Regions from separate parts of the Staphylococcus simiae genome, predicted to be linked through region 4. Evidence: riboswitches for the same ligand, from Rfam matches in the RefSeq annotation. Region 4 holds a riboswitch; each other region holds the start of a gene.
What was found. Region 4 has a riboswitch for S-adenosylmethionine ahead of J3R86_RS03650 (methionine ABC transporter ATP-binding protein). Riboswitches for the same ligand answer to the same signal wherever they lie in the genome.
Positions count from the first base shown of each region.

Region 1: it holds a riboswitch for S-adenosylmethionine, as region 4 does, so the genes downstream of both, metK (methionine adenosyltransferase) here and J3R86_RS03650 (methionine ABC transporter ATP-binding protein) in region 4, are expected to answer to the same signal.
Region 2: it holds a riboswitch for S-adenosylmethionine, as region 4 does, so the genes downstream of both, J3R86_RS10330 (Na+/H+ antiporter NhaC family protein) here and J3R86_RS03650 (methionine ABC transporter ATP-binding protein) in region 4, are expected to answer to the same signal.
Region 3: it holds a riboswitch for S-adenosylmethionine, as region 4 does, so the genes downstream of both, metX (homoserine O-acetyltransferase MetX) here and J3R86_RS03650 (methionine ABC transporter ATP-binding protein) in region 4, are expected to answer to the same signal.

Region 1 is NZ_CP071589.1:1,781,968-1,787,136, forward strand. It holds gene J3R86_RS08015 (NERD domain-containing protein) at 1-417, opposite strand, end outside; gene metK (methionine adenosyltransferase) at 536-1,732, opposite strand; SAM riboswitch class I at 1,836-1,946, opposite strand; gene pckA (phosphoenolpyruvate carboxykinase (ATP)) at 2,101-3,693, shown strand; gene J3R86_RS08030 (alpha/beta hydrolase family protein) at 3,859-4,617, opposite strand; gene ytkD (RNA deprotection pyrophosphohydrolase) at 4,622-5,101, opposite strand; gene yidD (membrane protein insertion efficiency factor YidD) at 5,161-5,169, shown strand, end outside.
Region 2 is NZ_CP071589.1:2,219,008-2,224,176, reverse strand. It holds gene J3R86_RS10345 (amidohydrolase) at 1-1,026, shown strand, start outside; gene J3R86_RS10340 (SDR family oxidoreductase) at 1,123-2,004, shown strand; gene J3R86_RS10335 (hypothetical protein) at 2,526-3,134, shown strand; SAM riboswitch class I at 3,259-3,354, shown strand; gene J3R86_RS10330 (Na+/H+ antiporter NhaC family protein) at 3,424-4,728, shown strand; gene J3R86_RS10325 (SRPBCC family protein) at 4,859-5,169, shown strand, end outside.
Region 3 is NZ_CP071589.1:13,235-18,403, reverse strand. It holds gene J3R86_RS00070 (DHH family phosphoesterase) at 1-724, opposite strand, end outside; gene J3R86_RS00065 (YybS family protein) at 739-1,677, opposite strand; gene metX (homoserine O-acetyltransferase MetX) at 2,037-2,999, opposite strand; SAM riboswitch class I at 3,057-3,155, opposite strand; gene J3R86_RS00055 (AzlD domain-containing protein) at 3,363-3,692, opposite strand; gene J3R86_RS00050 (AzlC family ABC transporter permease) at 3,689-4,381, opposite strand; gene serS (serine--tRNA ligase) at 4,821-5,169, opposite strand, start outside.
Region 4 is NZ_CP071589.1:801,219-806,387, forward strand. It holds gene J3R86_RS03625 (nitroreductase family protein) at 1-336, shown strand, start outside; gene J3R86_RS03630 (thioredoxin family protein) at 410-733, opposite strand; gene J3R86_RS03635 (arsenate reductase family protein) at 876-1,232, shown strand; gene gcvH (glycine cleavage system protein GcvH) at 1,385-1,765, shown strand; gene J3R86_RS03645 (thioredoxin family protein) at 2,061-2,357, shown strand; SAM riboswitch class I at 2,415-2,519, shown strand; gene J3R86_RS03650 (methionine ABC transporter ATP-binding protein) at 2,609-3,634, shown strand; gene J3R86_RS03655 (methionine ABC transporter permease) at 3,627-4,322, shown strand; gene J3R86_RS03660 (MetQ/NlpA family ABC transporter substrate-binding protein) at 4,340-5,149, shown strand.

The sequences.
Region 1 (5,169 bases), 980 kb from region 4:
ATCATTGAATTTGTTACTTGGTAAAAAGATATTTGCCATAATATGCATATCTTCAGGTCTAATACGCTTTTCTTTAACTAATCTTTCACGTATACCAATTAGTCTCATATCAGTAACATATTCACTATGATTTTTAGAGAATAATTTTAACGCATCAATTTCACGGTCTTTCGTACTGACCATTTCATTATAATCTTCTTGTTGTTTTGTTATTGTTTTCTTATTTTCAATACGTTCTTTTTCTAGTTGTTCTTCGTGAGTCTTTTTAATATTTTGTTCTTTTTGCTCATATTTTTCTTCAGTTTGTCGTTTAACTTTCTTTTTACTACCTAATGCTACTAAATAAAGTACAAAGAAAATCAAAGCAATAACAACTGCAGCAATTAATCCAATAACAATTGGTGAAGAGAAATCCATCACAATAACGCTCCTTTTCAAATGTGTCAATATGATAATTATAAAGGATAAAGTAAAGATTTTCGATACATAATATCATTATATACCGAAAATCTTATATATTTTATCTCATTATTTATTATTGTTGTACTGCATCTTTAAGTTCGTTAACTTTATCTAATTTTTCCCATGGTAATAAAACATCAGTACGTCCAAAATGGCCATATGCTGCAGTTTGTTTATAGATAGGTTGTTTTAAATCTAACATCTTAATGATGCCAGCCGGTCTTAAATCAAAATGTTTTCTAACTGCTTCAACTAATTGTCCTTCTGACACTTTACCAGTTCCAAAAGTATCAATTGCAATAGAAACAGGCTCAGCAACACCAATTGCATATGCTAGTTGAACTTCACATTGAGCTGCTAGTCCAGCTGCAACAATATTTTTAGCAACATAACGTGCAGCATAAGCAGCTGAACGGTCTACTTTTGTTGGATCCTTACCACTGAAACAACCACCACCATGACGTGCATAACCACCGTATGTATCTACGATAATTTTACGCCCTGTTAATCCAGCATCACCTTGTGGTCCACCAATTACAAAACGACCAGTTGGGTTGATATAAAATTTAGTTTGCTCATCTAATAAATTCTCAGGTACAGTTGGATAAATAACTTGTGTTTTAATATCTTGTTGAATTTGTTCTAATGTCACATCTTCTGAATGTTGAGTTGACACAACAATTGTATCGATACGCACTGGATGATCTTGTTCGTCGTATTCAACAGTCACTTGAACTTTACCATCAGGACGTAAATAATCTAGTATATGGTCTTTTCTAACATCAGATAAACGTTTTGCTAATTTATGTGATAAATCAATAGCTAAAGGCATATAAGAATCTGTTTCATTTGTAGCAAATCCAAACATTAATCCTTGGTCACCCGCACCTGTTGCTTCAATTTCTTCTTCTGAATTATTATCACGATATTCTAATGCTTGATCTACACCTTGTGCGATATCTGGTGATTGTTCATCGATTGCCGTTAAAATTGCCATTGTTTCATAATCGTAGCCATATTTAGCTCTAGTGTAACCAATGTCTTTAATTGTTTCTCTTACTACTTTTGGAATATCTACATAAGTCGTTGTAGATATTTCTCCAGCTATTAAAGCCATACCTGTAGTTACTGTTGTTTCACATGCCACTCGTGCATTTGGATCATCTTTCAATATCGCATCTAATATAGCATCTGACACTTGATCAGCTATTTTATCTGGATGTCCTTCTGTTACTGACTCTGAAGTAAATAATCGTTTGTTATATAACATAATTTGCTCCTTTTATTTTAAATTACGACAATTCTCTTGTATGAGCTAATTAAAAAGGCCTTCTAACTATTTACATAGAGAGAAGGCCTAATACGTCCATTCGCTCTTATCGTTCAGACCTATATGTCTGCAAACGGTTTGGCACCTTTCTTTTATAAAAAAGAGGTTGCTGGGTTTCATTGGGTCCATGTCCCTCCACCACTCAGGATAAGAGAATCCGTTAAGAATAATAGTACCGAATTACAGAATTAATGTCAATTTTTGGTATAAAAATTTACTATAAAATATTGTAGATTAATTATTTCAATGTGTTATACTATTTAAATGTAAAGGCTTACATTTAAATTATCGCTTTGGAGGGATTTAGGATGTCAGTAGATAGTTACACTGAATCAACTAAAATAGACAACTTATTAAAGAAACCATCTTCACTTTTCCAACTTTCAACAACGCAATTGTATAATAAAATACTGGACAATGATGAAGGTGTACTCACAGAATTAGGCGCTGTTAATGCTAGCACAGGTAAATATACTGGTCGCTCACCTAAAGACAAATTTATTGTCACAGAACCTTCTTATAGAGATAACATTGATTGGGGAACTATTAATCAACCCATTGATGAAGAAACATTCTTAAGTTTATACCATAAAGTGTTAGATTATTTAGATCAAAAAGATGAACTGTATGTCTTTAATGGATACGCAGGTAGTGACAAAGATACCATGTTAAAACTAACAGTCATTAATGAACTGGCTTGGCATAATTTATTTGCTAAAAATATGTTCATTAGACCTGAATCTAAAGAAGAAGCATCAAAAATAAAACCCAATTTCACAATTGTTTCAGCACCACATTTTAAAGCTGATCCAAAAGTTGACGGTACAAATTCAGAGACGTTCGTTATTATTTCTTTCAAACATAAAGTGATTCTAATTGGTGGTACTGAATATGCCGGAGAAATGAAAAAAGGTATCTTCTCTGTTATGAATTATTTATTACCAATGCAAGACATTATGAGCATGCATTGTTCAGCAAATGTCGGAGAAAAAGGCGATGTTGCTTTATTCTTCGGTTTATCAGGTACAGGTAAAACGACTTTATCTGCAGATCCTAAACGTAAATTAATTGGTGATGATGAACACGGTTGGAACAAAAACGGTGTCTTCAATATCGAAGGTGGATGTTACGCTAAAGCTATTCACTTATCAAAGGAAAAAGAACCACAAATTTATAATGCTATTAAATACGGTACAATATTAGAAAATACTGTTGTAGCAGAGGATGGCAGTGTCAATTTCGATGACAATCGTTATACCGAAAATACACGTGCTGCTTATCCAATTAATCATATTGATAATATTGTCGTACCTTCAAAAGCAGCTCATCCTAATACTATTATTTTCTTAACTGCTGATGCATTTGGAGTAATCCCTCCAATTTCTAAATTAAATAAAAAGCAAGCTATGTACCATTTCTTAAGTGGCTTCACATCTAAGTTAGCTGGTACTGAACGTGGTGTTACTGAACCAGAACCTTCCTTCTCAACTTGTTTTGGTGCACCATTCTTACCATTACATCCAACAGTTTATGCAGATTTATTAGGAGAATTGATTGATCAACATGATGTAGATGTTTACTTAGTTAATACAGGATGGACTGGCGGAAAATACGGAGTTGGTCGTCGTATTAGTCTACACTATACACGTCAAATGGTTAACCAAGCTATTTCTGGCAAATTAAAACATGCAGAATATACTAAAGATAGTACATTTGGATTAAGCATTCCCGTTGAAATTGAAGATGTACCAAAAACAATCTTAAATCCTATTAATGCATGGAGTGATCCTGACAAATATAAAGCTCAAGCTCAAGATTTAATTCAACGTTTCGAAAATAATTTTGAAAAGTTTGGGAAAGAAGTAGAACATATTGCTTCTCAAGGTGGCTTTAACAAATAACACCTTATCGTCATAAACAATTCGAAGTAATATAACAGACAACAAGCCAAGATTTTCAGTTGAAAATCTTGGCTTATTCATATTCAAAATATAAAAATCGGACTAATAGAAAATAACTAAAACTTTCTATCGGTCGATTTATTATAAAGTCAATTATTTTACTATTTAACGATTCGTAAGTTGATGTGTTTCGACTTTAGTCATAAATGATTTGATATAACTTAATGCTTCTTTTAATGCTGGCGGTCTCGGTACATGTCCTTCATCTTCTTGATAAAAAGTATCATATGTTACTCCTTTAAGAGAGAGTTGTTGCTCTAAGTAATAAGCCTGATGTATCCCAACTTGTTGATCTTTCTCACCATGAACGATTAAAATTGGAGGACTTTGACGATTAAGTAAATGTATAGCATCACGAGCTTCATATTGTACTTTATCTTTTTGAGGATGTCCCACCATTCTTCTTAACATCCCTCTTAAATCTATACGTTCTTCATACATTAAATTAATATCTGATACGCCACCCCAAATAATGTAACTACTCACAGGTAACTCTTGAAAAGTCAATAACCCCTGCAATCCTCCTCTAGAAAATCCTATCATATGGATAAATGCATCTGGATATTTACTATGTAATAAGCGTATGAGTACTGTAACATCATTGAGATCACCACGATAAAATTCATCTTTGCCTTCACTACCATTATTCCCTCTATAGTACGGGCCTATCACTAATGTATCTTTATCTGCAAATTGCATTAGACGCGCTGCTCTAACTCGACCAACTTGACCTTTTCCACCACGTAAATAGACAACAATTCTTTTAATCTCAGTCAACGGTGTCATCATTAATGCTTTGACTTTTAAGTGATCTACAACATAAGTAACTTCATCAAATTGATGATCGAATGATGTCACTGGCATACGTTTAACTTTGATAAAATCCAAGTGCAATCACCCTTTCTAAGCACGTTAATATCGTTTCGTCTTGCAATAAGTAACTTTGTTGCTCCTTACTAATGTCGTTAATATTGTTAAATAATACTGGTCCTGTTGTTTCCATATAGTCATATTTTTCATTAATTTCATTTACATCAATAAAATAGACATCTTTTATAAATGTCTCATCTTCTACAGTTGCAATATGATATTGAGCAATATAATGAAGTGCTTTAACAGTAGCACCTGTTTCTTCATAGAGTTCTCTTTTGACTGCATCTTCACTCGTTTCAAAATCTTCCCTTTTACCACCAGGAAATTCAATACCACGTATTTTATGGTTAGTGAAAAGTAATTGATCATTATAAACTGGAATAGCAAGGACATGATTACCATCTGCCTCATTGATATCTGTCTTATAAGTTAATTCAACTAGTCGCTGATCCTTATCCCAAAACTTCATGGTCATCACATCCTTTCAATATATGTTAAACTGTTGATACATTATTTTCAGTTGGGGGCACTACTATGAAAAAA
Region 2 (5,169 bases), 1.2 Mb from region 4:
CAACAAATTCTTGAAGAACATGATATTAACATTTTAGAGACACCTTTAAAAACGGGTTTAGTAGCGGAAATAGGACAAGGAGATCAATGTATCGCAATTAGAAGTGATATCGATGCGTTGCCTATTAACGAATTAGTTAATCATGATTTTAAATCTGACAAGTCAGATGTTATGCATGCTTGTGGACATGATATTCATATGGCGAGTGTATTAGGTACGGCATTGCAATTGAAAGCAATAGAAGAGCAGTTAAATGGACGTGTTAAAATTATTTTTCAAGCTGCTGAAGAATTAGGTTATGGTGCTTTGGAAGTCGTTAATACAGGGGTAGTTGATGATGTATCAGCAGTGTTAGGATTTCATAATTATCCGTCACTCAATGTTGGTGAATTTGCTATTAAATCTGGTGTTATTACTTCTGCCGTGGACCGCTTTGAATTTAACATACAAGGTGTAGGTGGACATGCAGCGAAACCTGAACAAAGTAATGACCCAGTCATTGTATTAGGACAATTAATTAATAGTATTCAGTCAATTGTTAGTAGGAATATATCGGCATTTGATGAAGCGGTGGTAACCATTGGACAAGTAACTTCTGGTTCAACATGGAATGTCATTGCGGATCAAGCGTATGTTCAAGGAACAGTGAGAACTTTTGACGCTAATGTTAGAGATTTGATTGAACAAAGACTTCAAGATATTGCGCAAGGCTTAACAGCAATGTTTAACGCTACAGTAACATTGAATTATACAAAATTACCAGGTGCAGTTATTAATGACCAACAACTAACTGATACAGCTATTAAAGTAGCACAAGAAGTAGGTTATAACGTCAATGTTATGGAAGAACCATTGACAATAGGTGAAGATTTTTCAGGCTTTAGTCAACAAATTCCTGGTGTCTTTGCCTTTATCGGTTCAAATAGTAACTATGACTTACATCATCCTCAATATGACCCGGACGAAAAGATTTTGAAAAAAGTACCGTCTTACTTTGTCAATTTGGTTAAGCAATTACTTGCATAAATGTTTGCTGTATAGTAAAAAGAATGAAAATATGATTAAAGTAGGGTGCTCATTGGGTAAATATAATATAGAAACTTAATGAGGAGATGTTAAAATATGGGAGCACAAGATCCTAGAAATAAATTTAAAACATCAGATTATGATAAACAAGAACAACCTGTGCCTGGCTTACAAAGTGAAATGACACCAGCGCCAGACTGTGGTGAAACTTCATATATAGGGCATGGACGTTTACAAGATTATAAAATATTAGTAACGGGTGGAGATTCAGCGATAGGTCGTGCTGCTGCGATTGCTTACGCTAAAGAAGGTGCTGATGTTGCGATTAACTATCTACCAAGTGAAGAGCAAGATGCCCAAGAAGTTAAAGAAGTGATTGAACAAGCAGGCCGTCAAGCAGTGTTAATCCCTGGTGATATTCGTGATGAACAATTTAATTACGACCTTGTTGAACAAGCATATAAAACGTTAGGTGGCTTAGATAATGTAACGTTAGTGGCTGGTCATCAACAATATCATGATGATATTCAAGGTTTTGATACTAAATCATTTGCTGAAACATTTGAAACGAATGTTTATCCAATCTTCTGGACAGTTCAAAAAGCCTTACAATACCTACAACCAGGTGCATCAATTACAACAACATCATCTGTTCAAGGATATAATCCAAGTCCAATATTACATGATTATGCCGCTTCCAAAGCAGCAATCATTTCATTAACAAAAAGTTTATCTGAAGAATTAGGTCCTAAAGGCATACGCGTCAATTGTGTTGCCCCAGGTCCATTTTGGTCACCACTACAAATTAGTGGCGGACAACCACAAAGTAAAATCCCTACTTTTGGACAGAACACACCTCTAGGTAGAGCAGGTCAACCTGTTGAACTATCAGGTACGTATGTTCTACTTGCAGCAGAAGAATCAAGTTATACTACTGGACAAGTATTTGGTGTAACTGGTGGTATTCAAATAGATTAATGTGTATGACAGCACATTGATAATCGTATATGGAATGACTAAGAGACTATTCGTAAGTGAATCTCTGGTCATTCCATTTTTTATACATAAAATAGCAATATTTAAGTTTTCTAGACAACTTGGATAAACGATTTTGATGAGCCTGAGACAAAAAGTATTTTACACTTAACATGTAGTATTTAGCAGTAACTGTCGGTTTTAAAAATGTTATTAAATCAACGTTTTAAAAACCTAGTCAGTCTTGCCAGGGTGGGAGGGACCCGTCATAGAAAAAATTTAAGGATTACAGTTGACACTATTCGTGCAACTGCATAAAAGCTACAAAAGATTAAAATCTAAGTAGCTTTAAATGTGCAAGACGGGCATATACGCCATAAATTTTTGACAAGATTTATGTCTGTCTCTCTCCTACTTTTAGCATGTTACTATTAAATTAATTTTGAAAATTAGCGAACCATAGTCAACATCAATGCCCTTTTAGAAACAAAGCGACATATTACATCTTGAAAGGATGACGAGCGATGTTTAAAAGGCTAGCGATTACATTTAAACTTTTGACGTTTGTAGTTGTGGCTATTGTACTTAGTACTGCATTATTGTTCGATAAAATGGATGATACAAGTTTATTAATATTATGTAGCGGGATATTCTTATCTTGTATGTTATTAGGTAATATGTTTGCAGTAGCGCATAATATACAACAACAACGTATTTGGCTGACGCCATTAGGTGACTATACGATGGCCATGATAGCAACCGTTATTGCCTTCTTACCCTTTTTAATTATTGGTGTAGTGCCAACAGTTTCTAGCAATCAATGGCAATTACTTATCATCTTCTTAATTTGGGTACCAATCATCATTGCTAATATCATACTTAGAAAGTTGGGCATTGATTATATTATAAATGCGCCAGATAGAGATAAACGCGTTAAAGTGATGTCAGCAGAACGCACTAAAAAGTTGAAATATTGGTCTTTAATCATTACTTTAGTGAGCGTTATGCTTATTTTAATAGCACTGTATTTTAAATTATGGTTGCTATTAATCATTCCAATTATGGGATTAATTATTATCGTTGTTATTATGCTGTATATCGATGTTAAATATGATATTAACAACAATGATTAAGATAACTTAGTTTGATGAACGAACAACAAGTGATGAAAAAAATCATTTAAATAAGTACTTTTATTCTAATGACACTTGACGCTAACTATGTTATCTTTTACGGTAAGACTTTAAATCATATATAAACTTATCAAGAGAAGTGGAGGGACTGGCCCTACGAAACTTCGGCAACATGACTAATGTGCCAATTCCAGTAACCGAAAAGGTTTGAAGATAAGCAGGTATTCATCAATTGACCTCTTTCTTCTTTATCAGAAAGAGGTATTTTTATTGGAAAGCAGGTAAAAAAATGGAAGAACAGAAAAAAAGTAATGCATGGGCCTTATTTCCATTGTTATTATTTGTAGCTTTATTTTTAGGTGTTGGTATTGTAACGGGTGACTTTACGACAATGCCATTAAATGTTGCGATTACAGTCACAGTCATTGTGGCGTTATTAATGAATAGGAAAGAATCTTTTGCGTCTAAAGTTGAAGTGTTTACTAGAGGTGCTGGACATTCAAATATTATCTTAATGATGTTAATCTTTGTCTTAGCAGGTGCTTTTTCAACAACTGCTGAAAAAATGGGTGGCGTAACATCCACAGTAAATTTAGGATTATCATTAATTCCACAAAATCTTATCATCGTTGGTTTGTTTATTATTTGCATGTTTGTATCTATTTCAATGGGGACGTCAGTTGGTACAGTAGCAGCAATTGCTCCAGTTGGTTATGGGTTTGCGCAAGCAACAGATGTTCCTACTGCACTAGCAATGGCGACAGTTGTAGGTGGTGCCATGTTTGGTGATAATTTATCGATGATTTCTGATACAACTATTGCTGCCGTACGTACGCAACATACGAAAATGAAAGATAAATTTAGAGTGAATTTTAAAATTGTCTTACCTGGTGCCATTATAACGATTATCGTATTATTCTTTTTAACTAATGGTATAGCGATTGATCATACTAAAAATTATGATTACCAACTCGTCAAAGTCATTCCGTATGTCTTGGTGTTAGTATTAGCTTTAATAGGTGTGAATGTTATTATCGTATTAATAGGTGGTACATTGTTGGCTGGATTAATAGGTATCATCGATGGCTCATTTGGTTGGACTGGATTGTTAAACGCAATTTCAAAAGGGATTATGAGCATGGAAGATATTGCCATGATTGCATTATTAATAGGTGGTTTAGTAGGTATTATTCAACATAATGGCGGTATTACTTGGTTGTTACAATTTGTACGTTCAAAAGTGAAATCCAAACGTGGTGCAGAACTAGGTATCGCAAGTTTAGTAAGTGCTGCAGATATTGCAACGGCTAATAATACGATTTCAATTATTATGTCTGGCCCATTAGCAAAAAATATTGCTGATGAATATGATGTTGATCCAAGAAAATCAGCAAGTATTTTAGATATTTTTGGCGGATGTTTCCAAGGATTGTTACCTTATAGTCCACAAGTTATTTCAGCAGCTGGTGTCGCAGGTATCTCACCATTTATGATGGTACCTTATAGTATTTATCCTATATTATTAGGTGTTTGTGGTTTGTTTGCGATCGTTTTTAACCTTCCAAAATTAAAGAAAAAAACGTCTAAAGTATAATATGGCGGTGACTTTCAACTATATATCTTGAAGTAACGACTTTGATCATTGATGTCTATCTAATCGTCTAAGTTTGGAACTTTGTTAAAATAAGTTAAAATAAGAGTGAGATTGAAAGTAGATGAACAAAGTGGCAAAATTCAATGTAGAAAATGAACATGTAGAAATAGATGTTGAAAGATTGTTAAAATTTTCTCCAGAATTAGTCTATGAAGCTTGGACTAAAAAAGATATTTTAAAACAGTGGTTTATGACATCAACACGTACAAATAAGAGTATAGAAGCAGATGTTAAAGAAGGTGGCACGTACCGTATTGTCGACGTCAGAAATGGTAAAGAAAACATTATCGAGGGTACTTTTGACACACTGATTATGGATGAATTTATTAAAATGACAATTGGTATGCCAGGGTTAAGTGAAGAACAAGATGTCATTGAAGT
Region 3 (5,169 bases), 790 kb from region 4:
AGTTGGATTTCTCTAAATCTGCTAATATTTTTTGATTCAAATACGCAACGAATTGATCTGAACTATATCTTTTGAAGAAGATATTATACTCTGACGCCCAGCGACTGATGACACGTGTCACCATAGAGTTAATTTCAGAACGTTGTGTATCGTTCATATTTTGTGTGATTTCATCATAATTATCTAAAAATAACGTTGCGATAATTGGTTTTGAATTTTCATATAATGTATGTGTATGTGCTTGTTCTGTCACGTCAAAGAAATATAAACAATGATCATTTTCAGAATAACGTACATTAAAATGATATTGATTGTACTCTATTTGCAGTTCTTTCACTTTTTCTAATTGTTTTAAAATATTTGGAAATACTTCATTTACAGATTCTGATATCACATTGGTATCTAAATGTTCAGACATAAACTGATTAACCCATTCTATGTGATCGTTCTTATCTAGAATGACCATACCAATTGGTAAATGCTTTATCGCTTTATTGTTATTAGCTGATATTACCGCACTTAAATGATCCACATAATTATCCATTTTCAGTAGCGCTTTTCTAAATAATATAACGCTCACGATAATCATCACGACAAGAATTGCCGAAGCAATCAAAGCTACAATGCTATTAAAGATAAACCATACGCCCATTAAGACGATGGCTGTGATGATCATGATGACAAATGGTATAAGTAAAGCTTTCTTAGTGGATTGCCGATTCATTATTCCACCTCTATTCACTTTTTAAAATTATTCTTCATCATACGTTTTAAATTTAAACTTAAATCAATGATACCAAGTAAGCCTACGATATGTGTCGCAGGTGTAAGTATTGTTCCGATAACCATTAATAGAATGGTTACTACATTTGGTATGCGTTTCGCTTTACCAAAGAAGTGAATGACACTTAAACCTTGGATATACATCACTAATGATAACACAAGTTCAAAATTCAAAATAATGCTCTGGAAAATACTTGGTTCATTCGTAAACATTAAACAAATTAAGACAATAATATATACCCACAATAAGACTGGGCTAATTTGCCAAGCAAATAGTGGTTTGAATATTGGTGTCGCTACTTTAAATTTTCGTAAAATCGGAAATGTAATCATTAAATTAATTAAGACAATAAGAAATGTAATCATAATGAGGTAACCAGGAAGTTGTGCAGTTGTCTGTCTAAATCCTTCTTCCATGATTTGTCTCATATTTGCATCTGCACCAGTCATTATTGCCGCTTCATGTAAAGCATCTTTGAATGGTTTGACTAACACAGCTGATGTTGGAATTTTATTGAAAGTTTGTAACAACATAAATCCAATCAATGAGATAACACTCATTGAAGCTGTCGTTACATAAAGAATACGTTCTTTAGATGTTCGTTCTTTTAATAATTGGCCAATGATTAAACTTGCAATTAAAACTAACACAATACTACTTAGGACAAATGTATTACCAAGTACTGTCGTTAATATCACAGTAAGTAATGCAGTTATACCAAACGATTGCGTAGATTTGTTCCATAACACTATACCCGGAATTGTTGCAAACAAGCATAGTACTAGCCCTAAACCAGGTATTAGATATAAAGCTACAGCAACAATTAGTAATGAAATAATTGATATTATTGTAGCTTTAGGTTGTATTTTTGAAAACACATACGCCACTCCCATATTTTTAACTATAGCTATCATTTTAACCTCTTTGCTACAATTTCACAATTAAAGGAATTTGGTTTGTATAACATTTAATACAATATAATTTTGACACTACCTATTATAGTCATTAGGCAGTGCTTGATTGTGTGATACCATACGCTATTCCACCCATTAATATTGCTATATATCACTTATTTACTTTTACAGCAGTAGCTACGGAAGCGGAACAGAAACAAATTTTATTTTGTAATTGCACTATGGCTACACTGACTAAATTTTTAAAACATTGATTTTTCAGCATTTTAAAAACTAGACAGTTACTGTCAAACGCTTCATTTTAAGTGTAAAATACTTTTTGTCCCAGGCTCATAAAGTTATTTACGTTTAAAATGCTTTAAATTTAGAAAATGATACAAGTTAGGTGCCCATCTATTAAAGTTAAGTAGGAAGCCATCATGACCAACATTATCTGGTACAAAGAAATGGCGATGATATTTAAAGCGTTCGCCTAATGCTTTTACTTGATCATCTGGATATAACAAATCATCGATGATCGTTAATACTTTGGTATCTAATTGGCCAAAGACTTGATTTACATCTTGTCGACCTCGCTCAATATTATGACTATCTAAGACATCGAGTAGTGTGACGTAGCAATTCAAATCAAATTGTTGTTTGAATTTATTACCTTGGTATTGTTGATACTCGACTACTTCATCTGGTGTAAAGCGTTGATCATAACTTTTAGAGGAGCGATAGGTTAAGAAACCAAGTTGTCGCGCTATACTCAATCCTTCTTTACCACCAATATGTATGGCTTGTCGCGCTATTTCATTAAACGCTCTACTATACGACGATGTTTTATCTGTTGCCGCTAAAATAATCGCTTTATCCACAGTAAAGCGTTGATTATAAAGCATTTCCATCGCTTGCATGCCACCTAAACTGCCACCAATTAAAATATTAATATGGTCATACCCAAGTGCTTCTATTCCTAATTCATTAGCTCTAACAATATCTCTTAATGTAAGATGACGTGGAAAATCAGGATCATTTAATGGTGAGCTTGAACCAAACGGACTACCTATAACATTAAATGTTAGGAATTGATAATCGTTAATCGGCATATAACCACCATCAATAATTTCTCTCCACCAACCATGGTTATCATCAGTTCCATAAGTTAAATGATTTCCAGTTAATGCATGACAAACTACAACTAATGGTTGTCCTTGATACCCAACATGTTCATAGCGTAATTGTAAATTATTTATTACTTCTCCAGACTCAGTTGTAAATTCACCTAAATTCAAAGTATCTACTGTGTAATTTGTCATCGTACTTTCCTCCTTATTAAAAAAACTTCCTACTCAATGAACAGTAAGAAGTTTGTATACTTATCATTCGAGTGATTCGTTGGTATTAGCACCGTGCTAAAAAGTCGGTTGCTGAAGTATCATCGGGCCAAGTCCCTCAACTTCTCCTAATAAGATATATGAAATTGTTAAACGTTAGTTGTTAGTGCAAATCAGTCTTGCTGGGGTAGGTCTATGAAATATTTTTTATTATTTGTAACCCACTCTCATTTTCGAAAGTGACTAACACACTGTTGTGATAATTATTCCATGCTGTTTCGATAACTATTCAGAATTTTCTAATTACTAGTATTTTAACTAAGTTAGCCATGTCGTTCAACCTATTTAAAAGAAAAATCTCAGTAATGCCATGACAACAATGCCACCAACAATCGTTATCGTCAAACTTCTAGAAATGATAGCTAGCAATAAGGTCGGAACTAACGCAATGACATAAGGCATATTTAACGTGTAACCATGACCATGCATTGGCTGTTGTATTATTGAATCTATGACCAACGCTGTGAATAATGTGATAGGAATAAATGATAGCCACTGTATAACTTTATCAGGTAGATGTACTTTAGAAATCAGCATAAATGGCACAATTCGAATAATGAGCGTGACTAAACCACATAATAAAATAAGTATGAGCATATATGTAGAAATCGTCATTTATCCATCACCACCCCTAGTGTTGCTGCTAAAACAGCTGAAATTAAAATTGCAACATATGAAGGCATCATTAAACTCAATATCAACATCATAACAATAACCGCAACAATTAATACGACATAAATACGGAATCTTGATTTTGTTATTGATTCAAATTGAGCAATTCCTAAAAAGACAAACATCGCAGTAATGGCAAAATCTAAACCAAGCATTTCTGGATTTGAAATATATTTACCAAATATTGCACCTGCAACACACGACACTGTCCAAAATAGATAAGCTGTAATATTTAAACCATGTAACCAGCGATCATTAATTTTTTCTCCTTTTAAATAAGGGGTAATTGCAACTGCAAACGTTTCGTCAGTAACTAATGAACCAAGTCCTACTCTATTCCAGAAACTATATGTTTTATAATTAGGTGCTAAAGACATACTTAATAAGAACATTCTAGAATTGACTATTGCTGTAGTGAGAATAATGGCAGTCATAGGTGTACCAGCAATCACCAGGGCACAGACAATAAATTGTGCTGCACCAGCATATATAACGAGGCACAGTAAGATAATTTCTAAAATACTAAAATTTTGTGAAGCGGCTACAATACCAAATGAAATTCCCACACCTGTATAACCTAGCAATGTTGGAATACATTCTTTAACACCTTGTTTAAATGTTAAATGCGTCATTTATACTGTACCTCCTTTAATTAATTTTTTATTACAATGTAAAAAGAATATACCTAGTCTAATATATGGTTGGTAGATGCGCAATGACTTTAGACTACCGTTTGTGTGAGGTTAGACATACAACCGTCTAAGAATCTTGAATTAATAAGCTTTGAAATTTCAGAATTTTTCGTTATTCGTTTAGACTTACCCTTGTTTATTTTGTTAATATTTGGATGTTATTGTTTGTTTTTTACTTCAATTATTTGGTTACTCCCCTCCCCTATTATTGTATTTATAAATTATCTACCTCATCATTTTTCGTTGTGGCCTTCTTCGCACTTTGACTATATTCTCTCTTATTATCATAACTATAATCACACATAAAAATACTCTTAAAATCATCGACAAATTTATCGATAATTCCAAGAGTATTGAATCAGTTGCTTGACATTAATACTTATTTAATTGGTTTTGAAATTTGAGTTTTACCACCCATAAATGGTACTAATGCATCTGGAATTGTTACTGTTCCATCTTCATTTTGGTAATTTTCAACAATAGCAGCAAATGTACGACCAACTGCTAAACCACTACCATTTAATGTGTGTACTAATTCTGGTTTCGCAGATTTATCACGTTTGAAACGGATATTTGCACGACGTGCTTGGAAGTTTGTACAGTTTGAACATGAACTAATTTCTTTATAGTCATTGTAACTTGGTAACCATACTTCTAAATCATATGTCTTACTTGCACTAAAGCCAATATCACCAGTACATAAAATGACACGACGGTATGGTAGTTGT
Region 4 (5,169 bases):
CCCAATGAATTAGATAAGCAACAAAGTCATTATGATGCGGTTACTAAATTAGGGGGCATGTTACTGCTAATTATGAAGACAGACCCTAGACAAAAACAAAATAGAGAGAATTATTTTGCATTTGGAGCGTACGCACAAAATTTAATGCTATTACTTTATGAAGCAGGTATTGGTACATGTTGGAAATCACCAATGTATATCTTTGATCCAAAAGTAAGAAAAGTACTAGGTGTTAAAAATGATGAAATTTTAGCAGGATTTTTATACTTAACTGATTTAGAAGAAGAAATGCCTAAAGCGCCGCGTAAAAATAAAAATCTTATCACAGAATATTAAAGTTATCCAAGTATTAAGTAATACTAAAAACAGGTCTGAAGAGCGCTCTTCAGACCTGTTGTGCTAATTAAACTTATTTGTTAAATGTTTCTGCTAAAAATGTTTCAACTTGTTCTGGTGATTTTGCATTAGCTGAATGCAAATGTGCAATTTTATGATCGTTTTCAAATACTAATAAACTAGGAATACCCATAACATCATTATCAGCTGCTACGTCCTCAAGTTCATCACGATTCACTGAATACCATTGGTAGTTATTATATTCTTCCATAATTGGATCTATCCACATATCCATAGCTTTACAGTCGGGACACCAACCAGCTTCAAATTTAATAATCACAGGTTGATCACTATTGATAATGTTCTTAAACTCTTCTGTCGTTGAAATTGATTTCATCTTTACATCTCCTCTAAATAGAATATTTAAACCTATTATAGCTAATGATATCTTTTTTATAAAAAAATTAGCTCTAAAAGTAAAGCCATTTTGACGTTAAAATGATATATTAAAGATAATATATAAAGGAGGTTTATTCATAATGATTAAATTCTATCAATATAAGAACTGTACTACTTGTAAAAAAGCAGCAAAGTTTTTAGATGAATATGGTGTGAGTTATGAGCCAATTGATATTATTCAACATACACCAACTAAAAGTGAATTTGAAACAATTATTGCCAATACTGGCGTTGATATTAACAAGTTATTTAATACACACGGTGCAAAATATCGTGAACTAGATTTAAAAAATAAACTTAAAGATTTATCAGATGATGAAAAGTTAGAGCTATTATCATCTGATGGTATGTTAGTGAAACGTCCATTAGCAATTTCAGGAGATAAAATTACACTAGGATTTAAAGAAGATCAATATAAGGATACGTGGTTAGCGTAATTTTGAAAACGTTTTCTTAATTTTGTCGATTTTTATTTCGTTTACATGTAAAATGTAGATTAACAGTCATTCGAAATTTTATAGATTATTGTTGAATGACGTTAAAGCTTGTGGCATCATAAATATGTAAAATTAATTAGGAGGGGATTCTTTTGGCAGTACCGAACGAATTTAAATATTCAAAAGAACATGAATGGGTTAAAGTTGATGGTAATGTTGCAACAATTGGTATCACTGAATATGCTCAAGGAGAGTTAGGTGACATCGTTTTTGTTGAGTTACCTGAAACTGATGATGAAATTAATGAAGGGGATACTTTTGGTAGTGTAGAATCTGTAAAAACAGTATCAGAATTATATGCGCCAATTTCTGGTAAAGTAGTTGAAGTTAACGAAGAACTAGAAGATAGCCCTGAATTTGTAAATGAATCTCCATATGAAAAAGCATGGATGGTCAAAGTAGAAATTAGTGACGACAGTCAAATTGAAGCATTATTATCAGCAGATCAATATTCAGAAATGATTGGCGAATAATAATATCAAACTCCTTAATCATAGTATTGAGGAGTTATTTTTTTACAATAACTTAAATTAACTAATCCAAGAATTGAAATATTATTAGATAAGTAAGAACCTTATGTTTGTGATATGAGAGGTTGTAAAGTCATTAATAATAGTCCAAATACATAAAATAGTAATTACAGTGAGTCGCTAAAGTAAAAATAATGACATAAAATTAGTACATACAATGTAAGCAAGTCGATTGCGTTAAATGATGAGTCGATTATAATTTTAATATCAAACACTTTAAGAAAGGTTCGTTTAAATAATGAGTTGCACTATAGATATTACGGATGTCACACAAAATTTTGACAAAGACAAACATTTAATCTTTGGTTATACACCGACATGTGGTACATGCAAAATTTCAGAACGAATGCTCGATATTGCCAATGAAATTTTGCAGTTACCAATAATTAAAATTGATTTAAACTTTCATCCACAATTTAGTGAAATAAATCAAATTATGTCAGTACCAGTATTATTGTTGATGAATCGAGATAAAGAAGTTAAACGAATTTATGCTTTTCAGTCTGTTCCTAATTTGTTAGAAAATTTAAAATAATTATTGACGAATTTATACAGTAATGGTAGGATTAAAACAAATTAAATGATGCGTAAGCTCTTATCGAGAGTGGTGGAGGGATGTGCCCTACGAAACCCGGCAACCGTCTGTAATGGAAATGGTGCCAATTCACATAAAGTTTTTAACTTTAGAAGATGAGAGAAACAATACTTTTATTGCTTTCTCAATCTTTTTATCGATATTGAGAAAGCATTTTTTATTTTATTAAGCAATACTGGGGAGGTATATACGTGATTGAGTTAAAACAAGTCGTCAAAGAATATCATACGAAAAACAAAAATGTTCTAGCTGTTGATCATGTTGATTTATCTATTAAATCAGGATCAATATATGGGGTGATTGGTTTTTCAGGTGCAGGTAAGAGTACATTAATTAGAATGTTTAATAACTTAGAAGCACCAACTTCTGGCGATATTATTATAGATGGCGATAATATTAGTAAGCTTTCTAAATCAGGACTACGAAAAAAACGTCAAAAAGTAAGCATGATTTTCCAACATTTCAATCTTTTATGGTCTAGAACAGTCCTTAAAAATATAACATTTCCACTTGAAATTGCTGGTGTGTCTAGAAATGATGCCAAGAGGAAAGCCTTAGAATTAATTGAACTTGTTGGACTAAAGGGAAGAGAGAATGCTTATCCTTCAGAATTATCTGGTGGACAAAAACAAAGAGTGGGTATTGCTAGAGCATTAGCAAATGATCCAACGGTCTTACTTTGTGATGAAGCAACGAGCGCATTAGACCCACAAACAACTGATGAAATTTTAGATTTATTACTTAAAATTCGTCAACAACAAAATCTTACAATAGTCTTAATTACTCATGAAATGCATGTTATTCGTCGAATTTGTGATGAAGTTGCTGTCATGGAAAATGGGCGTGTGATTGAGCAAGGCAGTGTAACCAATGTTTTTGAAAATCCACAACATGAAGTAACTAAGCGTTTTGTTAAAGAAGACTTAAACGATGATTTTAATGATTCGACTGTTGATTTAGAACCACTTGATCCAAATGCATATATCGTTAGATTGAACTTTACTGGTTCAACGACAACAGAACCTATTGTTTCTAATCTTTCAAAGTTATATAACATTGATATAAATATTCTTGAAGCGAATATTAAAAATACAAAAGAAGGTACGGTTGGCTTTTTAATTCTACATATTCCATTTATTACTCCTGAAGATTTTGGAAAATTCAAAAAAGAATTGAATGAACAACACGTCAAAGTGGAGGTGTTACGACATGGGTAAATCATTTAGCGATATTATCAATGAAATGGTTACAATGCCTAATGTGCAATGGCCAGATGTTTGGCAGGCAGTAGTTGAAACACTCTATATGACAGTTGTCTCGACAATCTTTGCTTTTATATTCGGTATTATCTTAGGGGTGCTATTGTTCTTATCAGCTAAAGGCACATCTGTAGGCGCAAGAATTTTTTATACAATTGTGTCATTCATTGTAAATTTATTTAGAGCAATTCCGTTCATCATTTTAATATTATTATTAATACCATTCACGAGCTTAGTATTAGGGACAATTAGTGGTCCAACAGGCGCCTTACCTGCATTAATTATTGGCGCAGCACCATTCTATGCCAGACTTGTAGAAATTGCTTTTAAAGAAATTGATAAAGGTGTTATTGAAGCGGCTTGGTCTATGGGGGCTAACACTTGGACAGTTATTAGAAAGGTATTATTACCTGAAGCAATGCCTGCATTAGTATCTGGTATTACGGTTACAGCAATTGCTTTAGTTGGATCAACAGCTGTTGCTGGGGTTATCGGTGCTGGTGGTTTAGGTAACCTAGCTTATTTAACAGGATTTACAAGAAATCAAAATGATGTCATTTTAGTTTCAACAGTATTCATTTTAATTATAGTATTTATAATCCAATTCATTGGTGATTGGTTTACAAATAAACTTGATAAACGATAAAACTGGGGGTTTGTTAAATGAAAAAATTATTAGGTCTTATTTTAGTATTAGCATTATCAGTAGTATTAGCAGCATGTGGTAATAAAGAGGATGACAAAACGATTAAAGTTGGTGCATCTCCTGCGCCACACGCAGAAATTTTAGAAAAAGCTAAACCTTTATTAGAGAAAAAAGGTTATAAACTTGATGTCAAAGTTATTAATGACTATACAACACCAAACAAATTATTAGATAAAGGTGAAGTAGATGCCAACTTCTTCCAACATACACCGTATTTAAATACTGAGAAAAAAGATAAAGGATACAAAATTGAAAGTGCTGGTAACGTACATTTAGAACCAATGGCTGTATATTCTAAAAAATATAAAAGCTTGAAAGACTTACCAAAAGGTGCAACAGTGTACGTATCAAATAATCCAGCTGAACAAGGACGTTTCTTGAAATTCTTTGTTGATGACGGACTAATTAAAATTAAAAAAGGCGTTAAAATTGAAGATGCTAAATTTAGTGATATTACAGAAAACAAAAAAGACATTAAATTTAATAATAAACAATCAGCAGAATTCTTACCTAAAATTTACCAAAACCAAGATGCTGATGCGGTCATCATTAATTCAAACTTTGCTATTGAACAAAAATTAAATCCTAAAAAAGATTCAATTGCTATTGAAAAAGCAGAAAACAATCCATATGCAAACTTAATTGCTGTTAAAGAAGGTCATCAAGACGATAAGAAAATCAAAGCTTTAATGGAAGTATTGCATTCTAAAGAAATTAAAGATTATATTAACGAAAAATATAATGGATCAGTTGTACCAGCAAAATAAATAAGAATATTAAATGCCAA